4 regions of the Clostridium subterminale genome follow, and region 4 is predicted to be linked to each of the others. Evidence: riboswitches for the same ligand, from Rfam matches in the RefSeq annotation. Region 4 holds a riboswitch; each other region holds the start of a gene.
The links. Region 4 has a riboswitch for cobalamin ahead of cobT (nicotinate-nucleotide--dimethylbenzimidazole phosphoribosyltransferase). Riboswitches for the same ligand answer to the same signal wherever they lie in the genome.
Positions count from the first base shown of each region.

Region 1: it holds a riboswitch for cobalamin, as region 4 does, so the genes downstream of both, ABDZ93_RS10405 (ABC transporter substrate-binding protein) here and cobT (nicotinate-nucleotide--dimethylbenzimidazole phosphoribosyltransferase) in region 4, are expected to answer to the same signal.
Region 2: it holds a riboswitch for cobalamin, as region 4 does, so the genes downstream of both, ABDZ93_RS02000 (cobyric acid synthase) here and cobT (nicotinate-nucleotide--dimethylbenzimidazole phosphoribosyltransferase) in region 4, are expected to answer to the same signal.
Region 3: it holds a riboswitch for cobalamin, as region 4 does, so the genes downstream of both, ABDZ93_RS08655 (hypothetical protein) here and cobT (nicotinate-nucleotide--dimethylbenzimidazole phosphoribosyltransferase) in region 4, are expected to answer to the same signal.

Region 1 covers NZ_BAAACI010000006.1:311,339-317,754, reverse strand. The annotation lists gene ABDZ93_RS10420 (hypothetical protein) at 1-210, shown strand, start outside; gene ABDZ93_RS10415 ((2Fe-2S)-binding protein) at 288-464, opposite strand; gene ABDZ93_RS10410 ((2Fe-2S)-binding protein) at 637-957, opposite strand; cobalamin riboswitch at 1,199-1,372, shown strand; gene ABDZ93_RS10405 (ABC transporter substrate-binding protein) at 1,514-2,539, shown strand; gene ABDZ93_RS10400 (FecCD family ABC transporter permease) at 2,550-3,629, shown strand; gene ABDZ93_RS10395 (ABC transporter ATP-binding protein) at 3,629-4,393, shown strand; gene ABDZ93_RS10390 (methyl-accepting chemotaxis protein) at 4,477-6,416, opposite strand, start outside.
Region 2 covers NZ_BAAACI010000001.1:370,418-376,833, forward strand. The annotation lists gene cbiB (adenosylcobinamide-phosphate synthase CbiB) at 1-783, opposite strand, end outside; gene ABDZ93_RS02000 (cobyric acid synthase) at 825-2,321, opposite strand; cobalamin riboswitch at 2,512-2,685, opposite strand; gene glyA (serine hydroxymethyltransferase) at 2,821-4,053, opposite strand; gene ABDZ93_RS02010 (hypothetical protein) at 4,443-4,625, shown strand; gene yfcE (phosphodiesterase) at 4,672-5,217, opposite strand; gene ABDZ93_RS02020 (NAD(P)H-dependent oxidoreductase subunit E) at 5,368-5,619, shown strand; gene ABDZ93_RS02025 ([Fe-Fe] hydrogenase large subunit C-terminal domain-containing protein) at 5,610-6,416, shown strand, end outside.
Region 3 covers NZ_BAAACI010000005.1:243,085-249,500, forward strand. The annotation lists gene ABDZ93_RS08645 (HAD family hydrolase) at 1-694, shown strand, start outside; gene ABDZ93_RS08650 (DUF4269 domain-containing protein) at 701-1,279, shown strand; cobalamin riboswitch at 1,412-1,601, shown strand; gene ABDZ93_RS08655 (hypothetical protein) at 1,740-2,165, shown strand; gene ABDZ93_RS08660 (DUF1002 domain-containing protein) at 2,220-3,113, opposite strand; gene pepV (dipeptidase PepV) at 3,513-4,916, shown strand; gene ABDZ93_RS08670 (DUF1905 domain-containing protein) at 5,293-5,748, shown strand; gene ABDZ93_RS08675 (HlyC/CorC family transporter) at 6,198-6,416, shown strand, end outside.
Region 4 covers NZ_BAAACI010000007.1:235,581-241,996, forward strand. The annotation lists gene cobC (alpha-ribazole phosphatase) at 1-370, opposite strand, end outside; gene cobT (nicotinate-nucleotide--dimethylbenzimidazole phosphoribosyltransferase) at 432-1,505, opposite strand; cobalamin riboswitch at 1,665-1,837, opposite strand; gene ABDZ93_RS14790 (DMT family transporter) at 2,100-2,960, shown strand; gene ABDZ93_RS14795 (MGDG synthase family glycosyltransferase) at 3,198-4,292, shown strand; gene ABDZ93_RS14800 (polysaccharide deacetylase family protein) at 4,292-4,996, shown strand; gene ABDZ93_RS14805 (lysylphosphatidylglycerol synthase transmembrane domain-containing protein) at 4,999-6,063, shown strand; gene ABDZ93_RS14810 (cupin domain-containing protein) at 6,178-6,416, opposite strand, start outside.

The sequences.
Region 1 (6,416 bases), on a different contig from region 4:
GGAATGAAAATTCAATATGGTGAAAAGAAAGACGATATTAAGGAATTTATTTCAGAAAAAAAATTTGTTCGCGACCTTAAAAACCAAATGAAAGATGAGGTTAGAGATGAAGGTCAATTAGCTAAAAATATTTACAATAAAGCTATGGTTGGAGGAAAGGAAATAGCCAAAGAAATAAAGAATGATATTAAAAATCAGATGAAAAACTAATAATTATAAAAATTAATTTAGGTCTATATTGATATGAAAAGTAGTTATATCAATATAGACCTAAAAATTCATATTAATTATTTTTTTACTTCTTGAAGAATTTCTTCTATTTCACTAATACATGCTCCACAAACAGTTCCTGCTCCAGTAGCTTCCATTATATCATCTACTGTTTGAGCACCATCTTCAATAGCCTTCTTAATAGTGTTATAGTCTACATCTTGACAAGTACATACAATTCTATTTTCTGACATTTACTCTTCCTCCTTAATATAGACATATATGATTAATGTTGTTAATCATATATAATGTAATTATTCTTTAATAGTATTGCTATAAATTACATTTCAATACACTATATTTTTGGTTTTTATACATATCTCTTATAAGAATTGATGAATTAAATTATTTCTATGGTAATATGTGTTACTTATTTGAGCTAATTAAACTTTCAATAACGCATTTACATTTTCCACATGCTGTTCCTGCTCCTGTAGTTACCCCTACCTTTTCTACAGTATCATCTCCATTTTGTATTGCTTTTACTACTTCTTTAGTAGAGACATTTCTACATGTGCATACATCTCCTAATATTTTTTCAATTCTCTCAATGCATCCACCACAAACATCTCCTGCTCCCGTAGCAGCTTGAATATCTTCTACTGATCTAGCTCCTTGAGCCATTGCCTCTCTTACTGCAGCATAAGTAACTCCATTACATAGACATACGATTTTTTCTGTTGCCATTTTATATTCCTCCTATAATCTCTTATTTTATATATTTCCATTATAACCTAATAATATTTGTTAATCAATATTTATTATTTGATATTCATTCTTTATTCTCAGCCATTGATGTACCATATACTTTTATTCTTTGTTATTTTCAACAATATATTCAAATACTATCTCAACTTACAGATTTATTCCACCTTATTCATTGACAAGATTTCTCAATTATGATAGAGTATGATTTGTTTAGGTATAATAGCATATGAATAATATTGGTTAATTTAAAGGAAGATGGATGAAATTTCCACACAGTACCGCTACTGTAATTAGGGAGTATTAACTAAATTAAGTCACTGAGTCATTGATTTGGGAAGGCTAGTTAATATTATGATCTATAAGTCAGGATACTTTCCAATATTAAAATATCGATACTCTTCGAGTAAGGAGTGATATTAATCAATCATAGTAACTACGTTGTATTGTCTATGGTTTTACTTAGAGTATCCTTATGTATTCATAACAAATTATAACATTTAACTAATTATAATTGGAATAGTAAAGGAGAATTCAAATGAAACACTTAAAAAAAATCACTTCAATTTTATTAAGCTTGCTACTTATCCTTAGTCTTGTAGGTTGTAGTAATGGAAGCTCTAATAAAAACACTTCAAAAGAAAATTCTAATTCATCTCAAAATGAAAGCGCAGATTCTCATTATCCAGTAACAATTGAAACTTATAACTTCAAAAAAGAACCTATAAAACTAACTTTTAATAAAGCACCTGAAAAAGTTTTTGCTGTATATCAGAACTCTATAGAAACTCTTCTTGCTCTAGGTCTTGAGGATAAAATAGTAGCTGCTGCTGGTCTTGACCATCCTGTAAAAGAAGAATACAAAGCTGCTTTTGAAAAAGTTAATTATTTAAAAGAGTTTACTCCATCTAAAGAAACTGTAGTTATGTCCGAACCAGACTTTATTCTTGGCTGGTATTCCCTTTTTAAAGATAAAAGTCTTGGTGATGTATCTTACTGGAATGAAAATGGTATTAATACATATATGTCTTTAAATAGTGGTGTAGCTAAAGAGAAAACTATTGATAATGAAATTACTGACATATTAAACTTAGGAAAAATTTTCAACGTTGAAGATAAAGCGCAAGAACTAGTAAATAAAATTACTGAGGCTGTTGAAAACACATCTAATTCAGTTAAGGGTAAAGAAAAACAAAATGCTTTAGTTTTAGAGTTCTCCAAGGATAAAATCAGTACTTATGGAGCTAGTACCTTAGCTGGTGATATGATAACAAAACTTGGTGCCAATTTACTTAGTCCTGAAGGAAATAGCATTGGTAACGAAGATTTAATAAATCTAAATCCTGATTGTATATTTGTAGTATATATGGATAGAGGTGATGATAATGTTCCTCAACAAGAAGTAGATAAAATTTTGAAAGATGAATCTCTTCAAACACTTTCAGCTGTTAAAAATAAAAGAGTATATCCTATATCTTTAGGAGAAATGTATTCTAGTGGTATCAGAACTATAGATGGAATAAATACTTTCTCTGAAGGTTTATATGGAACCTTAGGTAAATAATACTATGACGATGAAAAATAAAAATAAATTTAAAGATTCTAATATTTTTAAGGAAATGCCTATTTATATAGGTACTTCTCTTGTTCTTTTAATAATACTTATTTCCTCAATAGGACTAGCTGTTGCCATTGGTTCTGTAAATATATCAATAAAAGAAGTATATAGTATTATTCTTTATAAACTCTTTAATATAGGTGAGATCTCTATGAGCACTTCCAAAATAGATGTTATATGGTTGATTAGAATGCCTAGAATAGTTTTAGCCATAGCCGTTGGAATGGGATTATCCGTAGTTGGTATTGTAATGCAGGCTATTGCTAAAAATCCTTTAGCTGACCCTTATATCCTTGGAATATCCTCAGGAGCCTCTCTTGGTGCTACCTTAGCAATTATCCTCGGTATTGGAACAAGTCTTGGTAGCAGTTATATTGGAATAATGGGATTTATAGGTGCTTTTACTATTTCAATGTTAGTTTTAAAGCTTTCTAATATAGGTGGACGAACTAATTCTGTAAAACTGCTTCTTTCTGGAATGGCTCTTAGCTCTGTATGCAGTGCCTTTTCAAGCTTTATAGTTTATATTACCAATGATGCTCAGGGATTGAAGGATATCAGTTTTTGGCTTATGGGTAGTCTGGCTGGTGCTAATTGGAATGAAATTTCTTTTATACTTCCTATTATTTTTATAGGAACATTATTCTTTATGACCCAATATAGAACTCTAAACCTAATGCTTTTAGGTGATGAAGTATCTGTGACTTTAGGTACTGATTTACATAAATTTAGAATCATTTATTTAATAATAACTTCCTTAATGATCGGTATAATAGTATACTCTTCAGGTATGATTGGATTTATTGGACTTATCATTCCTCATATAGTTAGAATTATATTTGGTACAGATCATAAAAAAATAATTCCTATAGGAGCTATACTAGGTGCAATATTTCTAATTTGGGCAGATGTCCTATCTAGAATTATAATAAAGGGTGCAGAGATTCCTATTGGTATATTGATTTCTATGATAGGAGCACCTTTTTTTGTATGGCTCATGATAAAAAAATCCTATGGATTTGGAGGTAGCAACTAATGCATATTTCAACTGAAGATATGAGAGTTAAAATAAGTGACACTGATATTCTAAAAGGTATTAATATAGATGTTAATAACAAAGAATTTATAGGGGTAATTGGCCCAAACGGTAGTGGCAAATCCACTTTATTAAAATGTATATATAGAACCCTAAAACCCAGTAGTGGCATAATTAAACTAGATGATATTGATCTAAGCAAATTATCTATTAAAGAAACTTCTAAAAAACTAGCAGTTCTATCTCAACATAATAATTATAATTTTGATTTCTCAGTAAAAGATATATTACTTATGGGTAGATCTCCACATAAAAAATTTCTGGATAGAGATACTAAAGAAGATTATGACATAATATATGATTCTTTGAATAAAGTAGGAATGCTAGACTTTATAGATAGAAGCTTTCTAACTCTTTCTGGTGGAGAACAGCAACGTATTATTCTTGCTAGGGCATTAGCCCAGCAAACTGACTGTCTAATTTTAGATGAACCAACTAATCATTTAGATATAAAATATCAGCTTCAACTTATGGGTATTGTAAAAAATCTTAATGTAGAAGTTATTGCTGCTATACATGATTTAAATATTGCTGCTATGTATTGCGATAAGATTTATGTTTTAAAAGAAGGTACTATTGTTGCCTATGGTACTCCTAAAGAAGTTCTTGCTTCTGAATTAATCAAAGATGTTTATGGCGTTGATTCAATGATTATAGAAAATCCCACAACTAATTTATTAAATATTTGTTATACTCCTATGTAACAAATGAAGGGATATCTCAATACCTTGAGATATCCCTTTATTTTATCCATAATTTATTCTATGACCACAGTCTAAAAATACTTCTACTTACTTACTTTAAAGTGGTTAATTAATTGTGATAAATCATTACAAGATTGTGCTAACTCTTCAGAGTGTTGTGCTATACTTCCAAATACAACGCTTTGCTCATCTATAGAAGCACTAACTTCTTCAACTGTAGATGCATTCTGTTGTGCATTATTTGAAATATCTTCTACTCCACCTAAAATATTTCCACTATAGTTATTAATATCTTCTGTTCTATGACTTGTCTCTCTTATTAATTCAACTATTTCTTGTAACTCATCATTAATAGAATTAAAAGATTGCTCTGTACTTAATACAGCACTTGCAGTTTCTTTATTTATATCATTAGCATAAAGTATTGCACTTTTCACATTGTTAGTTTCTTTATTTATATTAGATAAAGATTCTTTGATTTTATTTGTAGCATCACTAGATTGCTCTGCTAATTTTCTTACTTCTTCTGCCACCACTGCAAATCCTCTTCCAGCTTCTCCAGCTCTAGCTGCTTCTATACTTGCATTAAGAGCTAGTAGGTTAGTTTGATCTGATATATTAGTTATCATATCTATAACCTTATCTATTTCTTGTAATTTGAAAACTAATCCTTGGAATATATCATTTACCTTATTAAGTTCATCAGTGTTTTCATTAATCTTAACATTTAGATTACTTACATTTTCTAGACCTAGCTCCGATGCAGCTGTTGAAGAATTAGATAGTTCATTCATTTTATTGATAATATTATTAATATCCTCAATAGATTCATTAAGCTTTTCTACCTTATCTACTATACCTACAATAGTTTCTGCTTGATCTGAAGTATCTCTAGCTATTTCTGCAACTGCAGCATTTATCTCTTCTGTTGAAGCTGTAGTTTCTTCTGATATAGCACTTAGATTTTCACTAGCACTATTGATTTGATATATAGATTTTTGTACATTTGATACTATATTATTAATATCCTTAACCATGCTATTAAAATTATTAGTTACTTGTCCAATTTCATCCTTCAATTTAGATTTTATATCTATTGTTAAATCACCTTCTGCTACTAACTTTGCTTCCTTAGATAACTTAACTAAAGGATTAGATATTCTTTTTATAAGTATAAATAATATTATAGCTAATACTATCATCACCACAAAAGTTATAGCTATAGTAAAATTATTAATTTCAATTATACTAGCTTGCATATCTCTCTCATTATATACAGCTCCTACTTTCCAATTAAAGTTTGGTATAGTATAGTAATATACTTCTAAATTTTCCTTACCTTCATTAAATTTATATGAACTTGATTCTAATGTAAAAAGTTTATTAAACATAGGTTGTTCTTTTAAGTTTTCATTAATTAATGTTGGGTGATATAGAGCAACCCCTTCATCACTAACTAAAAATGCATAACCCTTATATCCTACATTATACTCCTTAACATTGTTTAAAGAATTCTCTAAAGATAAGTCAACAGCTAATACTCCTTTAACTTTTCCATTTTCAACTATAGCTTTGGCTGCTGTAATTATTGGAACATTATTATCAGCATCAATATATGGTTCTGACCATATTACTTTTTCAGGACTTTCTGATGCCTTTATGTACCATTCTCTTTGGGTTACATCATAGTCTGCTGGTACTTCCCATATAGGTTCTGCAAGCATACTTTTATCTTGAAACCCTACATATATACTTAATATCTGTGAATTAGATTCAGTATAATTCTTAAACAATGATGATACCTCTTCTAAAGCTACAGAATCCTTAAGCACTTCCTTATTAAAAGCACTATCTTCTCCAATTAATTTTAAATCTTTCTCATACTGCAATAGTTCTTTTTCAAAGGACTTTCCTAACTCTTCTACTACTGTAGTTCCTCTTTCACTTGTATCCTTTTTAAGATTTTGTTTCATTATTACTGTGGTAGTTAATTGAGTGGTTAACATTCCTATTAACACTACGC
Region 2 (6,416 bases), on a different contig from region 4:
ACCACCTAATTCAATAGATAGAGCTCCAGCTGTAGCTCCTTCAGGATAAGCACAATTTGGACTTTTATGATTCTTTCTGTCTCTAATCATAATCTTAAAGGATGTAATTATACTTCCATTAACTATCCATGCTGTAAGACACATTAATACTCCTGTTAATCTAGCAGGAATAAAGTTAAATATATCATCAATATTTGCTGGGAAAAAACCTATATTCTTATACTTTTCGTTTAAGTACCCTACCATAGAATCCATAGTATTAATACCTTTATACATCATAGCAAGGGGAGCTCCTCCGATAATGGCATAAATTATAGGTGCAATTATACCATCAGAAGTATTTTCAGCTATGGTTTCTACATCCCCTCGAATTATTTCATCCTTACTTAAAGAAGTTGTATCTCTACCTACAATATATGAAAGTTTAACTCTAGCTTCTTTTATATCATCTTCACCAAGAGCATCATAGACTTGAATTCCTGCTGAATGAAGACTCTTAGCCGCAAGCGTTGTCCATATTATTAGAGTGTTAGCTACTATAAAAATAATATTATTTATTATAGATAGTTTAAGTAATAAATAAGGAATCATGTATGTCATTGCACAAACTATAAATACCATAAATAAAGAAGTCCACTTCAATTTACTATTATTAGGGAAGTGTTTTCTTAGCCACTTTTCTAGAGCACCAATAAGCTTTCCAATATATATAATAGGATGTGGTAGCCAACTAGGATCACCTAAAATAAAGTCTAAGATAGCTGCTAAAAATACACAAAGTATATTTAAAGATATATGAAAATTAATCATAATAATATCTCCTATTACCTATTTAAGCCCATTATTTTATATATTTTATCCATGTCTATAGACGATCTTACAAGGTCAGCTAGTTTATCTAATTCCTTTTCTCTTAAGTGCTCATAAGGCATAGAAGCCTTCTCTTCAATCCCCTTATTTCTTCTTAATTCATTAATAATATGTTGTCTAAATTCAACCCCATCAAAAACGCCATGAATATAGGTTCCCATCACATTTCCTTTATCATTTACTACCCCATCTAAATGATTAGTCTCTTCATTATTACTCTTATTTATAGTAATAAGGTTTTTACCTTCATCCATAATTGTAGTTTTTCCCATGTGTATTTCATATCCATATATATTTAAAGGAGTGTTATTGTTTATTAAGTCCTTTGCTATGATACCATTAACTCTAGTAGTAACCTTTTTCTCTTCAAATACTGTTTTTATAGGTAAAAGATCTAATCCATCCATAAACTCTAGTAAAGTTTCAATCCCATAAGGATCTTCTAGTACTTTACCTAGCATTTGATATCCACCACATATACCTATAATTTTTCCATTACCCTCATATTCTCTAATCTTGTTATATAAACCTGATTTTTTTAGATATTCTAAGTCTCCTAGTGTATTTTTAGTTCCAGGAATTATAACTAAATCAGGAGTTTTAAATTCGTTTACAGTTTCCACATATCTTACAGAAACATCTGGTTCTATAGATAATGCATCAAAATCAGTAAAGTTTGATATATGTGGCAATCTTATAATAGCTATATCTATTTTATCTGTGATGTTCTTATTAAGGTCAACAGCTCCATCTTCATCTTCTAAATCTAATTTAAAATATGGAACAACCCCTAAGCAATCTCTATGAGTTAGCTCCTCTAAACTATCAACTCCTGGTTTAAGTAAAGATATATCTCCTCTAAACTTATTTATAATAGTTCCCTTAACTCTGTCCTTCTCAGCATCACTAAGGAGCATAATAGTACCTAATAAAGATGCAAATACGCCTCCCTTATCGATATCACCTACAAGTAAAACAGGCGCATCTATTAGTTCAGCCATACCCATATTAACAATATCATTATCTCTTAAATTTATTTCTGCAGGGCTTCCTGCACCTTCCATAACAATAATATCAAATTGATTTTCCAATTCTTCAAAAGCAGATTTTAAATCATCCTTGAATTTAACTTTTAAATTATGATATTCCTTTGCATTAGAGTAACCATAGACTTCTCCATTAAAAATTATTTGACAATTTTTATCTGTAGTTGGTTTTAGCAGAATAGGATTCATATATACCTGTGGTTCAAGACCAGCAGCGTAAGCTTGTAACACTTGGGCACGCCCCATTTCTTTTCCATCCAGTGTTATATATGAGTTAAGAGACATATTTTGTGACTTATACGGGCATACCGAATATCCGTCTTGTTTAAATATTCTACATAATGCAGTTACTAGTATGCTTTTCCCTACAGAAGAAGCTGTACCTTGAATCATTATTTTAGCCATTTACTATACCTTCTTTCTATCTAAATAAAATAAAAAAGCAAGGAAGAAAAGCTCCCTTGCCCAAATAAATAAAAAATTTCCATCTTAGTAAAATAAGAATATAAGTTTAAATATAAGTAAGATAAAACTTACAAAATTTTTTAATTTTCTTATACATATTAACTTAGCCACTAAAATAGCTCATTTCCCTCCGAAAGCTTACATTTAGGCAGGTCTCCTGGCTTATGAATCATTCTAACCTCACCTTCCCCTATGAAGAGTGGTATTTTGAGGGTCGTCATCATTTACAGTAGCGGGGGCTGCTATGGATTTTAACCATATTCCCTTTTCACTTTTAAAAAGCACCTAAAATACTATTTGATTTTCAATCATAATTATAAGAGGTTTAAACAAATAAGTCAATATAATCTAAATATTACTTATGTATTCATCCTTATATTTTTAAATAATATAAATACCTAGCAGATAAAATGCCAGGTATTTACTTATTGCAAGTAATTTACTTATATAGTGGAATTTTATCACAAAGAGCTTTAACTCTTTCCTTAGCTGGTGATAAATCATTATCTCTATTATCAATTGCCCAATTCATTATATCAGCAATTTCAATCATTTCATCTTTTCCAAAACCTCTAGTAGTAGTAGCTGGAGTACCTATTCTAATACCACTAGTTACAAATGGGCTTTGTGTTTCAAAAGGTATTGTATTTTTATTTACAGTAATTCCAACCTCATCTAATAGATGTTCTGCTGCTTTTCCTGTAATATCTTTATTTCTTAAATCCAATAGAATTAAATGATTATCAGTACCATCAGATACTAAATTAAATCCTCTCTCTTTTAATGCATTTGCAAGGGTTTTAGCATTTTCTAAAACTTTTTGCTGATATTCTTTGAAAGATGGATCTAGAGCCTCTTTAAAGCAAATAGCTTTAGCCGCAATAGTATGCATTAATGGACCACCTTGTATTCCTGGGAATATAGTTTTATCTACTAGTTTTGCATACTTTTCTTTACAAAGTATTGCTCCCCCTCTTGGTCCTCTTAAAGTTTTATGAGTTGTTGTTGTAATAAAATCTGCATATGGTGCTGGACTAGGATGAACCCCTGCTGCAATAAGTCCAGCAATATGAGCCATATCTACCATCATATATGCACCTATTTCATCACAAATTGCTCTTATTTTATCAAATTCTATTATTCTTGGATAAGCACTAGCTCCTGCAACTATCATTTTAGGTTTTTCTTCCAAAGCAACAGTTCTTAATGCCTCATAATCAATAAATCCATCTTCACCTACTCCATAAGATATAAATTTATATAACTTTCCAGAAAAATTAACTGAACTTCCATGAGTTAAGTGTCCACCATCAGATAAATTCATTCCTAATACTTTATCTCCTGGTTCTAATACGCTCATATAAACTGCCATATTAGCTTGAGAGCCTGAATGAGGTTGAACGTTGGCATGATCTGCGCCAAATAGTTTACACATTCTATCTCTAGCAATGTTTTCAGCAATGTCTACACATTCGCAACCACCATAATATCTTTTTCCCGGATAGCCTTCTGCATATTTGTTTGTAAGAGTTGACCCCATGGCTTCTCTTACAGCCTCACTTGTAAAGTTTTCTGAAGCGATAAGTTCAATTTTACTTTCCTGCCTAGCAGTTTCAAGGCAAATTGCTTCATAAATTTCTGAATCAATGTTTTTTACATGTTCTAAGTTCATACATACTCCTCCTGCAGTTAAAATTAGTTATTTTTGGTGGAACCATGTAAAAGCTTCTCTAACCATTTTTTTCTTTTATGTTAGGTGAAGCCTTAGTACTTAGTTTTGCAGTACATATAGTAACAATATAACCACCAGATCCTTTACATATCATTATAACATTACTTTTCATGTTATACCTACTCCATTTTTAATTATTTACAAATTATTTTTGTTAAGTATAAATATAGAATCCTATTTACAAAAAAGATCCCTTGAATAATTACTATATGTCTATCTTTTAAAATATTATTTAACCTAATTCAATAATTCTTTTTATCTATATAATTGAATAAATTATCTATGTTGTTATATAATTTATTTAGTAAATAACTATATGGAGGAATGATATGGAAATTCATATATTTCTAAAAGGGAAAAAAGAAGCTGAAATTTTTAAGGGAGATAGAATTGATGTCCTTGATTTTGAAATGGGTGGAGTTAAATATAAACAAGTGAGATACTTTAGAAATGGATTTAGTAAAAGTGAATTAATTGAATCTAGTATAATTGATAAAATAATTAAAAAGTAGAGGAAGCTTTAAAATGCTCCTCTTCTTTTTTAATATATAACATTATTTAGTTTAATACTATTTCTTTAATTATGGTGCCGTCTAATGTTTTTATATAGAACGTATCTCCCGCTACAACTCCATAGCTATGAGGATTATTTTCCTTTGGATAAGATATAGAACCTGGATTAATTATTGAAATACCCTCTTTTATGCTAAGCCCTAGTATATGTGTATGCCCATGTAACATTATATCTTCTGTAGATATATTCGGCATATTATTCTCATTATATATATGTCCATGAGTTAGAAAAAATCTTTTGTTGTTATATAAAACTACAGAATAATCCCCCATACATGGAAAATCTAATAACATTTGATCAACTTCCGAATCACAGTTTCCACGCACTGCAATTATTTTATGACTATATTCATTTAATATCTCTGCTACATCTTTAGGATTATACTCTTCAGGTAATGGATTTCTTGGCCCATGATAAAGTATATCTCCAAGAATTAATAAATAATCCCCCTCTTCTCTATTAAATATTTCTATAGCTTTTTTTGTATATTTTAAAGAGCCGTGAATATCAGAAACAATTACTAACCTCATTCTATTTCCTCCTATAATATATTTTATACTTATTATTTACCTTACTTCTATAACATTGTCAAATGCATAACAACATGTGATTGACGGTGTTTTACCAAAGTTCTATAATTTATTGTATAAGGTATATACAGATTAAGGAGGGATTTTATTTTGATTGTTAAAGTTTGTGTGGGAAGTGCTTGTTATGTAAGAGGTTCTCACAATGTTATAAACCGAATTAAGAGTTTAATAGAATTAAACAATTTAACAGATAAAATAGAATTAAAAGCTTCATTTTGTCTTGGTCATTGTACTGATTCAGTATGTGTTACGGTAGATGATAAAATTTATACTGTAAATGAAGATGAAGTAGATAAATTCTTTGAAGAATATATAATTAAGAGGGTGAATTTATGCAAGTAATGAATTTTTCATCAGCTAACTGTAAAAATTGCTACAAATGTGTACGTACTTGTACAGTTAAAGCTATAGAAGTATTAAATGATCAAGCTAAAATTCAAGAAGATAGATGTATTTCCTGCGGTCACTGTTTAGTAGTATGCCCTCAAAATGCTCGTCATGTACTTTCAGATATTGATGATGTAAAGGCAGCATTAAATAGCAATAAAACAGTTGTAGCTCAATTAGCACCTGCTTTTAGAGGAGTATTCTCTCATCCTCATAAATTGATAACTGCTCTAAGAAAATTAGGTTTTTCTTACATTGAAGAGGTTTCTATAGGTGCAGAACTAGTAACTCAAGAATATGAATCTAGGATTGATTGTAGTTCAAATAGCGAATTCATCACAAGTTGCTGTCCTTCCATAGTAATGTTAATCGAAAAATATTATCCTGAATTAATACCATTAGTTTTACCAGTATCCTCTCCTATGGTTGCCCACGGAAAAAGCATAAAACAAAGATATGAGGAATCTTATACTGTTTTTATAGGTCCATGTGTATCTAAAAAATACGAAGCTTTATCTGAATCTAATTTAGGATTTGTTGATTCTGTACTAACCTTTGATGAAATCAATGATTTTATAAAAGATAGTGATATAGACTATTTTCAACTAGAAGATGGAGATGTGGATTTTAGTGGTACAACTAGAGGTGATCGCTATCCTGTAGTTGGCGGAATATTAAATGCTATAAGGCCTACTATTGATAAAAAAGATTTAAATGTAATTAGAGTTCACGGTCTCGAAAATTGTAAAGTT
Region 3 (6,416 bases), on a different contig from region 4:
ATGTAAGGAGCAGGGAATATATATTGCTATAGCTACAGCTCGTTCAGAGCAAGCAGCTACTAATTACATTGATCTAATAAGACCTGATATTGTAATTTCTAATGGAGGAGCATTAGCAAAGTGTAGGGATGAGGTTATCTATAAATGTATGCTATCAAAAGAGGTATCTGATTCATTAATTAAGGATTGCGTTATGGATTTACAGGTGGGTGAAATAACTGTTGAAACTGAAAATGCATATTATTCCAATAGTGAAGAGATAAATAAACACGGTGAAGATTATATTCATGCTAAATATACTGATTATTCCAAACCACTAAATTGTATGACCTATAAAATAACAGTGGAAGTTTTAGAAAATAGTATTGCTGAAAAAATTGCTTCAAAATATCCACAATGTAGTTTTCTAATTTTCGTTGGAGAAAATTGGTGTAGATTTGCTCATAGAGAGGCAACAAAATTTAATGCTATTAATGAGATAGCTAAATATTTAAATATTAGCCTGGAAGAGATAGCTGCATTTGGTGATGATATTAATGACATAGGAATGATAAAACATTGTGGACAAGGTATAGCAGTATCAAATGCAATTAAAGAAATTTTAGATTGTGCATCACATATTACAGGAAGTAATGATGAGGATGGTGTAGCAGCTTTTATTAGTGAAAATTTCTTAGAGAAGGATGAAAACTAGATTAGTATGAAGAATAAAGATTTTACAAATATAAACTACCTTAAACAAGGTAATATAAAACAACAAAATGCATATAAAGTACTTAAGGAACTAGATATATTTAATGTTTTAAGAAAGTTTGATCCAATATTAGTAGGAACTATACCAATTAATATTGATATAGAAAACAGTGATTTAGATATAGTATGTGAAGTTTATGATTTTAAGGAATTTCAGAAGATAGTAGAAAATAAGTATTCTATGTTCAGCAAGCTTCATATAAGTAATAATAGTACAGATAATGAGACAATATTAACTGTAAATTTTTATGTGGAAGATATTGAAATAGAAATATATGCTCAGTCATTGAATAGTTGTAAGCAGAATGGCTATAGGCATATGGTAGTGGAAGATAGAATACTTAGATTAGGTGGAGAAAGAACTAGAGAAGAGATTGTTATCCTTAAGAAAAGTGGCTTAAAAACAGAACCAGCTTTTGCAAAATATTTAGGTATTGATGGAAATCCATATGATGAGTTATTGAAATTAGAAGAATATAGTGATAAAAAGATTAGGGATATGTTATATAATATTAGAAATAGCTAGTTAAATTTAGATATTTAACAATAAACATTAAAATAACTACTAAAACTTCTAATTTGGAAGAAAAACAATAGTTAGAGTTATAATTAATAGTTTGACATGAAAATAAGAAAGGTATAATATGATATTAACAATTGAATATTATGGAAGATGGGTTCAGTTATATTCTTTTATAGCTGATTAAAAGAGAAGTTGGGTGCAAATCCCACGCGGTCCCGCCGCTGTAAGAGAGGAGTTTTCTTCTAATATGCCACTGTTTTTATGGGAAGGCAGAAGAAAATAATGATACTCAAGCCAGAATACTTGCCTATTTTTTACGCTATAATTCTACGAGAGATGGAAGGGTGTGATTTAATCTATGATAAATAAGATTTAAGACCTTTTAGTTTTAGTAGCTAAGAGGTTTTTTATTTTAGCAGTAATAAAGCATTAAATTTAAATTATTAGCAAGGAGTGATTGTATATGAAAAGAGCACAATTTGATAAGGAAAGTTTATTACTAGTTATATCAGAAGTACCAAAGGTTTTAAAAAACCTAGATAATATTATAGATACAAACAATGAGAAAATAGATTTTTCGGAAGAGAACTTCAAGACAGAATTTACTAAGTTTATAGAACTTTTAGGAAAATATATGAGTAAATGCTTAGTAACCATAAGCGAGCCTTATAATGAAAATTTATATAGTGTAAGTATAGACAAATCAGTAGATGCTGGATTTTTTCCGCAGATATCATCTGAATTTTACAACTATTTGAAAAATTTTAGAAAATGTGACGAGTCTATAAAGAATGTATCCTATAATGAACTATATAAATTCTACGTGGATAACCATGACAACATAGATAAATTATATGACCATATGATAGAGTTTACTAACAAACTATAAAAAATAAACCGTACCTTAAAAGGTGCGGTTTATTTTTATAATTTAGCCTTCATTTTAGTTGAAAAGTGAACTGAAGAATTCGCTAATCCAGTTAAATAGTTTATCAAAGAAGCCTGAATCCTTAAGTTCTTTTCCTAGAGATGCCATCTCATCTTTAAACTTAGATGCACTTTTATCTAAGGTATCCTTAAGCTTAGAATAGTCTAAGTCTAGGTTGTTTATATCAGACATTAATGAAACCATATTGTTTTGAATAGTAGCACTTATATCTACATCATATTTATTTTCAACCTTCTCAACAATTTTCTTAATTTCTTCTTCACTAGACGGCTTGTCTTTTATAACGGCTGTCTTAACTTCATTGATGATTGCAGAAGCTTCTGTATCACCTATTTCTTCAGCTAAATCTAGGGATACATCTATTTCCTTTTGAGCAGCTTGCTTATTAGGTGTAGATAATTCACCACCCATTATATTCTCAGCACCAGCTAGAATTCCAGCAAGGGCTGATTCTCCAGTTACCTCAAAAGGAGCTGAGGCTGTAACCTCTGCATTCAATATACCAGAAGTAATTAATGCATTGGCAAGCATATCATTAGTTACTAGAGTTAAGTTAGAAGAGTTTACTGTTACGCCATTTTCTTTTTGTAATAGCTTAACATAGGCACTGGAATACCATCCACCTGTAAAATTGGTTAATTCCTTTTCATCAAGTCCAAATTGTTTTATTGCCATTTTACTGTCTACATATATAGCTTCAATATTGTCTGGAGCTTTAAAGTATTCTCTTAATTGAGCTTCTTGACTATCACTTAAATCTGAACCAAAACTTAGAATTTCACCACTTGGGTATTCACCATGAATATCTGCAAAGGCAGTTGTAGGTATAGATATACATGTGAGAATACCTAAAGTTATAGCTAACTTTTTAAAAAATTTCTTTGACATCTTAAATTCTCCTTATACTTAAAATGTAAGTAATACTACTTGTATCATAAAAACTAAATAGTATACTTATATAATTAATTATATATATTATATTTTATATTTATAGGATATAGAATAAATATTAATAAATTTGTAATAAACATTAGGTATCTTCAAAAAATAAATAAGTCATAATGCTCGTCTATTTTGTCTTATACTGCGTCAATAGAACCATTAGATAGTGCTACTATCTGCAGAACCTGTTTCCTTGTCTAACTCAAAATATACTTCTCATCTTTGACTTATTATTTATTTTCAGATGCCTTAAAGAGTAAATTAACTGTGACATCTATGGAAATAAAACAATTTTAGTATTAGAATGGAATTATAGTTAAATTTTAAAATAAAGGTGGGATTTGGATGTATAAAAATCAAATAGAAGAGTATTTTCAAAATCATAAAGATGAAATGTTAAATGACATATGTGATTTAATAAGAATAAGAAGTGATAGATCAGAGGCAAAAGAAGGTATGCCTTTTGGTGAAGGTCCTGCAAAGGCTCTAGAGTCTGCTCTAACTCTAGCAGAAAGCATGGGATTTAACACTAAAAATTATGATAATTATGTAGGTGCTATTGATTTTAATGATAAAGAAAAACAATTAGATATTTTAGCTCATCTAGATGTAGTGCCTGTTAGTGATGATTGGACAGTTACAAAACCTTTTGAACCAATAATAAAGGATGGCAGATTATATGGAAGAGGCTCAGCTGATGATAAAGGACCAGCACTAGCAGCCTTGTATGCTTTAAAGGCTGTTAAAGATTTAAATATACCTTTAAGTAAAAATGTTCGTCTTATTTTAGGTACAGATGAGGAATGTGGAAGCTCTGACATAGCATATTACTATAAAAAAGAGAATGAAGCACCTATGACTTTTTCACCTGATGCAGATTTTCCTGTTATAAATATTGAAAAGGGAGGACTACATAGTCCTTTTGAAAGTAAATTTGAAGAAGATAACAACCTTCCAAGAGTAATTTCTATGACAAGTGGAGTAAAGGTTAATGTAGTTCCAGATACTGCAATTGCAGTGGTAGAGGGCTTCTCAGAGAAAGAAATAAATAAATACTGTGTAAATGCATCAAAAAGTACAAATTTAAAATTCACATTTGATAAAGATGGTGAAAGTTGGGTTATAAAGGCTAAGGGAGCTGGAGCACATGCATCTACTCCTGAAAATGGAAACAATGCTCTTACAGGAATGTTAGAATTACTTACATCTATGCCATGTGCTAATAGTGAAGGATTTAATAAGCTATGTGCTGTTAAAAAGTTATTCCCACATGGAGATTTCAAGGGAGAAGCTTGTGGTGTTAAGATGAGTGATGAACTTTCTGGGGAATTAACCATAACTTTAAATATATTTAAATATACTACTACAGAATTAATGGGAACCTTTGATTGTAGAGCGCCACTTTGTGCAACTAATGAAAATCTACGTGATGTTCTAAGAGACAATATGGCAAAGGATAATATAATCTTATCTAAGGATGATATGTTTTCAGCTCATCATGTTGATGAGAATTCTGAATTTATACAAACACTTTTGAAATGTTATGAGGAGTATAGTGGACAAAAAGGTGAATGCATAGCCATAGGAGGAGGTACATATGTTCATCATATTAAGAATGGAGTAGCCTTTGGATGCACAATGCCAGGTACTGATAATAATTTACATGGTGATGATGAGTTTGCAGTAGTAGATGAACTTCTACTTAGTGCTAAAATATTTACTCAAGTAATCATTGACCTATGTAAATAATATTTGAATTTAATAAGCCTAGTTAGGATAAATAAAGCACTAATTTCATTTATCTTAACTAGGTTATTTTATTGTAAAAACCGATATCTATACTAGCTAAGTCGCCAAGAAAAATGGCAAAAATCATTCTTATTTTAACATGGATTTAGTCATGCTTTTAAGATAGGAAAACCTCTGAAACCCGCATGAATAAAACAACTATTTAACTAGTTATATAGTTTTATAGTTAAATAGGTTTATATGTAAATAGTTTTCTATATAAATATTTGTATAGTTTCCTAGGATAGATTTTATTATAATTAATATGTGATATTATATTATAATACACAGAAGTTATAGTGAATATTTTATTTCATATGTAAAGGAGAATAAAATAATGGAAAAGTTTGAAGGACAACTTAAAGAAGCGATAGGAAAAGGCGGAGCATATATAGAGATACCTTTTAATGTAGAAGAAACTTTTGGAGCTAAGAGGGTTAAAGTTAAAGCTACTTTTGATGGAGTACCATATAGAGGTTCTATTGTTAGAATGGGAACAGAATGCCATATAATAGGTGTAACTAAAGATATAAGAAAAAAGATAAATAAGGATGTTGGAGATTATGTTGAAGTTATAGTTGAAAAGGATGACGAGGAAAGAAAAATTAATCTTCCTGAAGAGTTTAAAATAAGAATTGAAGAATCTAAGGAAATATATGATTTTTGGAATAGTTTATCTTACTCAAATCAGAAGAAATATGTGGATTATATAGATTCTGCTAAAAAGGAAGAAACACGAAAAAAACGAATAGGAGATTCAATAAATAAGTTAATTAATGAAGAGAAGCTATAAACATAGCTTAAAGATTTTATGTAATACAAAGATTATTAATGAATAGTCTAAATAATAAAATCCCCGTAATATAATATTACGGGGATTTTTAATAAGTTTTGGGTTGTAATGAACTCTAGTTTCATTCCTTTAAAAGTACCTGGGGGGGACAAACTTTAAAAGGGGATCTTATGAAGCTAGAGTATGTATAGATAATATTATTTAAACCTCTAATACCTTAGAGACATATTATATACTATGATTTCCCTAATATATTGGTGACACCTTTATTGTAATTTTAAAAAATATATTTTATTAGTAGATATATTTGACTTATAAAATCTTTTAGATAATATTTTAGAATGAAATGTAGCATAATTAAGATATGTATTTGATTTTATTTTTAATTTTTAGTTTTTTAATTAATACCAATAAAATTAAGTATTAATTAAGGGAGAGGAGGATTAGATTTGAGTTCAATAATATATATACAGATTATAGGATTAATAATATTAATAATGTTGTCTAGCTTTTTCTCGGCCTCAGAAACTGCCTTAATGTCTATTAGTAAGATAAGGGTTAGACATATGGCAGAGGAAAACATAAAGGGAGCTAATAGAGTTAAGGAGTTAGTTGATAATCCTAGTAGCTTGTTAGCATCAATTTTAGTTGGAAATAATGTTGTGAAT
Region 4 (6,416 bases):
GATAAACTTCCTCAAAACTTTCTCCATTCTCTATGGAATACTGCTTCCAATCTTTTGTCCAATCATCATATTCCAGCTTGAATAAATCTTGTAGCTGTTTATAGCTTTTACCTTCAAATATTCCAAAGTTTCTTTCATTCAATCTAGAATCTACTATAAACTCTTCTCCTTCATATATTCTTTTAAGTGTATCCTTCGCCCTCTTCTTTTCACTGCAAAACACCTTATCAAAGTTTATATGCTTCAGTTTTCTTCCTACTAATTCAGCTTGTTTAATTCCCTTTGCTGTGAGCTCACAGTCTATTTCTCCATAGTAAGTCTTCTTTATATTTTCTTCTGTCTCCCCATGTCTAACTATATATATTTTCAATTACTACACTCCTTTATAAAAAGATGTATACCCAATAATCTATATACAACCTGTGCACATTCTATTGATTTCTTATATCTATATAATCTTTTTTATCTATACCAGCTTCATTAAAGGAATCCATATTATTCATAGTAAAAACAGCACTCTCTATTATTCCAAAGGCTATTGGACATCCACTACCTTCACCTAATCTCATTCCCAAGCTAAACATAGGCTCAAGTCCTAAAGTTTCCATTGCATATTGTGCTCCTGGTTCTGCTGAAAGGTGAGATGCAAACATATAATCAGAAGCCTTTGAATTTAATTCCTTTGCACAAATAGCTGCTGCTGATGATATAAGCCCATCAATTACCACTGGTACTTTATATATAGCTCCTCCTAAAAATACTCCACAAAGTCCAGCTATATCAAATCCACCTACCTTACTAAGCACATCTATTACATCATTTTTGTTAGGCTTATTTATTTCAATAGATTTTTTTACCACAGCCTTTTTATGAGACAATCCATCATCTGTTAGACCTGAGCCTTTACCTACTATTAAATCACTATCGATTCCTGAGAATACACTTATTATAGCTGCAGAAGTAGCTGTATTACCTACCCCCATTTCACCAGTTCCTATTAAATCATATCCTTGATTTTTTAGTTCCTTAACAACATCAATTCCTACCTTTATAGCTTTGATAGCTTCTTCCCTAGTCATTGCAGGACCTTTAATCATATTACTTGTACCATATCTAATCTTTCTGTTAATTATTCTAGAATCAGTAAAGTCCTTATCTACACCTATATCTATCACTGTAGTATCACTATTATAGTATTTGCTTAATATACACACTCCAGTAGTACCCTTCACAAAGTTTTCTGTAACTGTAGCCGTTACCTCCCTTGGGCATGATGAAACCCCTGATTCTTGAATTCCATTATCAGCACACATTATAACTATATTTTTCTTATTTATCTCTTTTATATGCTCACCTTTAATCCCACTAAGTTTAACAACAATATCTTCTAAGGCTCCTAAACTTCCTATGGGCTTACTTAAATGATCTATATAATTCTTAGAATTATTCATAACTTCCTTATCTGCATGTTCAATACTACTTAATATTTTTTTTAACTCTTCCACTCTTATCACTCCATCTAAATTTATTCTTTAAAATTTATTCTTTAAATAGTTTTATTATAACTAAAAACACCCTTATCCTCTAAGATAAGGGTGTTAATACACATAACTAAATTTATTAAACTAAAAAATAGTTTGATATACTCTTCCCTCCGAAGGTCTCAACTAACAAAGTTTTAGGCAGGTCTCCTGACTCACGGCTTATCCTCATCATTCCCTTCCCAGTGAATCACCAGTGGTATTATGACTTGTATCCGTACACAGTAGCGGGGGCTGCAGTGGATTTTAACCACTTTCCCTATTAAACTTAAAGTACCTTAAACTATTATTCATCTACTTTAAATTATATACTACTAGGATAACTTATTCAACAATCTTTATAGATTCCACTTATATTATATAAAACTATTAATTAAAATATAAATCAAATTTACATAACATTCGTAAATATCCCTATTCCCTTGAAAAATTTATGAAATAGTGGATAATTATAATTGATAAGTAATATCATTTGAATTGTATTTATAACTTTACTATAATACATAAACTGTATTTTAAAATAGTTTATAAAAATTAACTTAAGATTGGAGACGTACTATGAGTAATAGAATTAAAGGAATAATATTAATTATTTTATCTGCCTTCGGCTTTGCAATGATGTCCGCATTTGTAAAGCTATCTGGAGATTTACCTTCTATGCAGAAAGCTTTTTTTAGAAACATAGTTTCTTTTGTCATAGCCCTTGGAATGATTATATATCACAAAGAAAGATTCTTCGGTAAAAAAGAAAGCCAAAAGCTTCTTATTATGAGATCTACTTTAGGTACATTAGGAGTAATATTAAACTTTTATGCCATTGACCATTTGATTCTTTCCGATGCTAATATGCTTAATAAGCTAAGTCCCTTCTTTGTAATACTTTTCTGTGCTATCTTTTTAAAAGAAAATTTGCAACTAAGGCATATTGCTATTATCACTGTCGGATTTCTTGGATCACTACTTATTATTAAACCAGCTTTTAGTGTGGATATAATTCCTTATGTTATAGGACTTTCATCTGCCATATTTGCTGGAGCTGCCTATACCTGTGTTCGTGCCATTGGAAATCGTGAAAAACATTATACTGTAGTATTCTACTTTTCTTGTTTTTCCGTAGTGACTATTTTACCATTTATGATATTTTCTTATACGCCTATGACTTGGCTTCAATTTACCTACTTAATACTAGCTGGTATCTTTGCAACTATAGGACAGTTTGGAATTACTCTTGCCTATAAGTATGCACCTGCAAAAGAAATATCAATTTTCGATTACTCTAATATAATATTTTCAGCTATCATAAGTATGGTAATATTTAACCAATCCCCTGATATCATAAGTGTTTTAGGATACATAGTTATATTTTCGGCTTCACTTTACATGTTTATGTACAATAAAAAATTAGATAACCCTAAATAGTATTTTAAAAAGGGTTGTCTCAAAGTTAATTCTTTTGAGACAATCCTTTTTATTTTTATAACTAATATCTTTCTTTCTCTATTTTATATAGTAATTTATTATAAATTTATGTTAAATTTAATAATTTTCCCTAAATCTTTAATAAATCTTAATATTTATTAAAGGTATTTCTTAAGATTTACCGGGTAATATAAAACTATAGTAAAAATTATGTATGATTAATGGGAGGTTAAAAATATGAAAATATTAATTCTTACCGGAAAATTTGGTATGGGTCATTATTCAGTATCTAAATCTTTATGTGAAGAAATTAAATCTAAATATCCTAATGTATCTGTAGTTATAAAGGATGTTTTTGATTATGCATTACCAACTTACTCTAATACAATTTATAAAGCTTTTAATGTTATTGTAAACAAGGGAAGTATTTTTTATAATCAAGTTTATAAAATTACAGAAAATAGAAAGCATAACATAAGACCTGCATTTTTAAGTTATTTTCTTCCAAAACTTGGTGAACTTATTAAAGATACAGAACCTAATATTATTATTTCTACTCTGCCATTCTGCTCTCAATTAATTTCAAGATATAAGATGAAGTATAATCCTTCTTTACCTCTTATAACTTGTATAACTGATATTAGTAGCCATTCAGAGTGGATTAATGATAATACTAATTTCTATTTAGTTGGAAGTAATTCTTTAAAAAAGGATCTAATTTTAAAAGGTGTTCCTGAAAATAAAATATTTATTAATGGAATACCTGTAAAAGAAGAATTTAAAAAAACTATAACTAATAATTCTTCTAATGAAAAGCAGATCCTTATTATGGGCGGTGGATTAGGATTATTACCTAAGTCTCTGGAATTTTATGACCAGCTTAATTCCTTAGAAAATGTTAAAACTACAGTTATTACAGGAAATAATACCGAAATCTATAATATGCTTCATGGCAAATATGAAAATATTAATGTACTTGGATATACTGATGAAGTTTATAAATATATGCAGCAAGCAGATTTGATACTTTCTAAACCTGGTGGAATAACTCTATTTGAAAGTATTTTCTCAGAAACACCTTTAATTGCATTTAAGCCTTTTCTTCAGCAAGAAATTAATAATACTAATTTTATATTAAATAATGGTATTGGAAAAGTTCTTGAAACAAGTCCTGATAAATGTTTTGATAAAATAAAAAAAATTATCTATGATGATACAATACTAGATGTTCTTTCTAATAATATAAAAAACCTAAAAAGACAATTTGATTGTACAGTAATTGAAAAAGTATTACTTACTTTAGAACCAAACATGGATGGAGTGTGCGCTTAATGTACTTTACTACTTTAACAGCTATTATTATAATTATTTTTCTCATTCACTCAATCATACCAACTTTATACAACAAATATATAAATTCAAATATTATTAAATGCACTAATAAGGATAATGAAATAATGCTTACATTTGATGATGGTCCTGATGAAAGATATACTGATACTCTTTTAGATGTACTTAAAGAAAATGAAATTACAGCTACTTTCTTTGTTGTTGCTGAAAATGCTAAGAAGAACCCTGATATTATACATCGTATGCATAAGGAAGGCCACGCTATAGCACTACACTCTTTAGAGCATAAAAATGCTCTCTTTTATAGCTATAAATATACAAAAAAAGATTTTAAAAAGAGTATAGAAATAATGAGAAACTTTAATTATGAAATCAATTATTATAGACCACCTTGGGGGCATAGTAATATGTTTACAAACTTTTCTATGAAAAAGTATAATTTAAAAATGATTTTATGGGATGTTATGGCTGAGGACTGGAGCAAATATGCAACAATTGATTCCATATCTTCAAAGTTATTATTACGCACTAATGGAAATTCTATTATATGTCTACATGACGCAGGGGAAAATTCAGGTGGTGCTTTCAATGCGCCTCTTAAAACCATTGAAGCATTATCTGCAGTTTTACCTAAGTTAAAGTTAGAAGGTTATAAATTTATAACACCAGAAAGGTTAGGACAATAATTGTGGAAAAATCTATAAAAAAAGAAAAGTTTAATAATTGTTATGGAAGTTTAATTTTTATGACCTTACTCATTGCTATTACCTTTTATTTACTTTTTAAAGATACTTCTATAACTTCACTAGTCTCTGTAATAAATACAGTTAATCCTATTTACTTATTCATAGCATTTTCTATGATGTGTCTATTTATAATTTTTGAAGCTTATGTTATTTATATTATACTTAAAAATTTAAAGAAAAAAGTATCTTTTAAAAAATGCATTGGTTATTCCTTCATTGGATTTTACTTTAGTGCTATTACTCCTTCATCATCTGGTGGTCAGCCAGCACAAGTATACTATATGAAAAAGGATAATATAAATATATCCTATTCTTCTTTAACCTTATTGATAATTGCCATAGTCTATCAATCAGTAATGCTTTTATATGGACTACTTATGTATCTTTTTAAATATACTTTTATAATAAATAATGTACATGGCATTAAATGGTTATTAATTTACGGAATTGTGATAAATGTATTTATAATAGGTTTTATATTTGCAGTTATATTTTCTAAAAATTTAGTTGGTAAGTTTATTAAATTCATTGTTGAACTCTTATCAAAATTTAAAATTATAAAAAATGCAGAATATACTCTATCCAAAATTAATGTCCACCTTGATGAATATACTAATGGTGCTAAGTATATCAAAAATAATCCTTTACTACTTGTTAAGGTTTTAGTAGTTACAGTTTTACAAATTACAGCTATGTATTTAGTTCCGTATTTCATATATAAATCTTTTGGATTAAGTACTTATAGCATTATGGATATAATTTCTATACAAGCCTTATTAACTATAGCAGTATCTTCTTTGCCATTGCCTGGTGCAGTAGGTGCGACTGAAAGTAGCTTTATGATACTATTTAAAATATTCTTTTCACAAGAATTGTTGCTTTCCGCAATGCTATTAAGCCGTGTAATTAGCTTTTATGCCTTCCTATTAATAAGCGGAATAGCCACTATAATTATTCATATTAAAATAAATCATAGACACACGTCTCAGCAAAACTCACTTTATTAAAGTTAATAATGCATTATGTTCAAGCTATGTTATATAAACTAATATACAACACTAAAAACACAGGTTATATCAAAATAATATTTAGATATAACCTGTGTTTACTTCTAAATTAACTTAATCGTTTTGAGATGCCCAATCTGCTGGATATGTCACATATATGAATCTAGCATAGTTTGGAACTGAGAATTTAATTGTGCTTCCTTTTGGTATTAAAATTAATTCTCCAGCATCTGCTGATACAAGTCTTCCATCTACTACTATATCTAAATGTCCTTCTATAACATAATCTATTTCATCATAGTTTAAAGTCCAATCGAAGGTTGTTTCTTTCATTTCCATTATTCCACAACCTA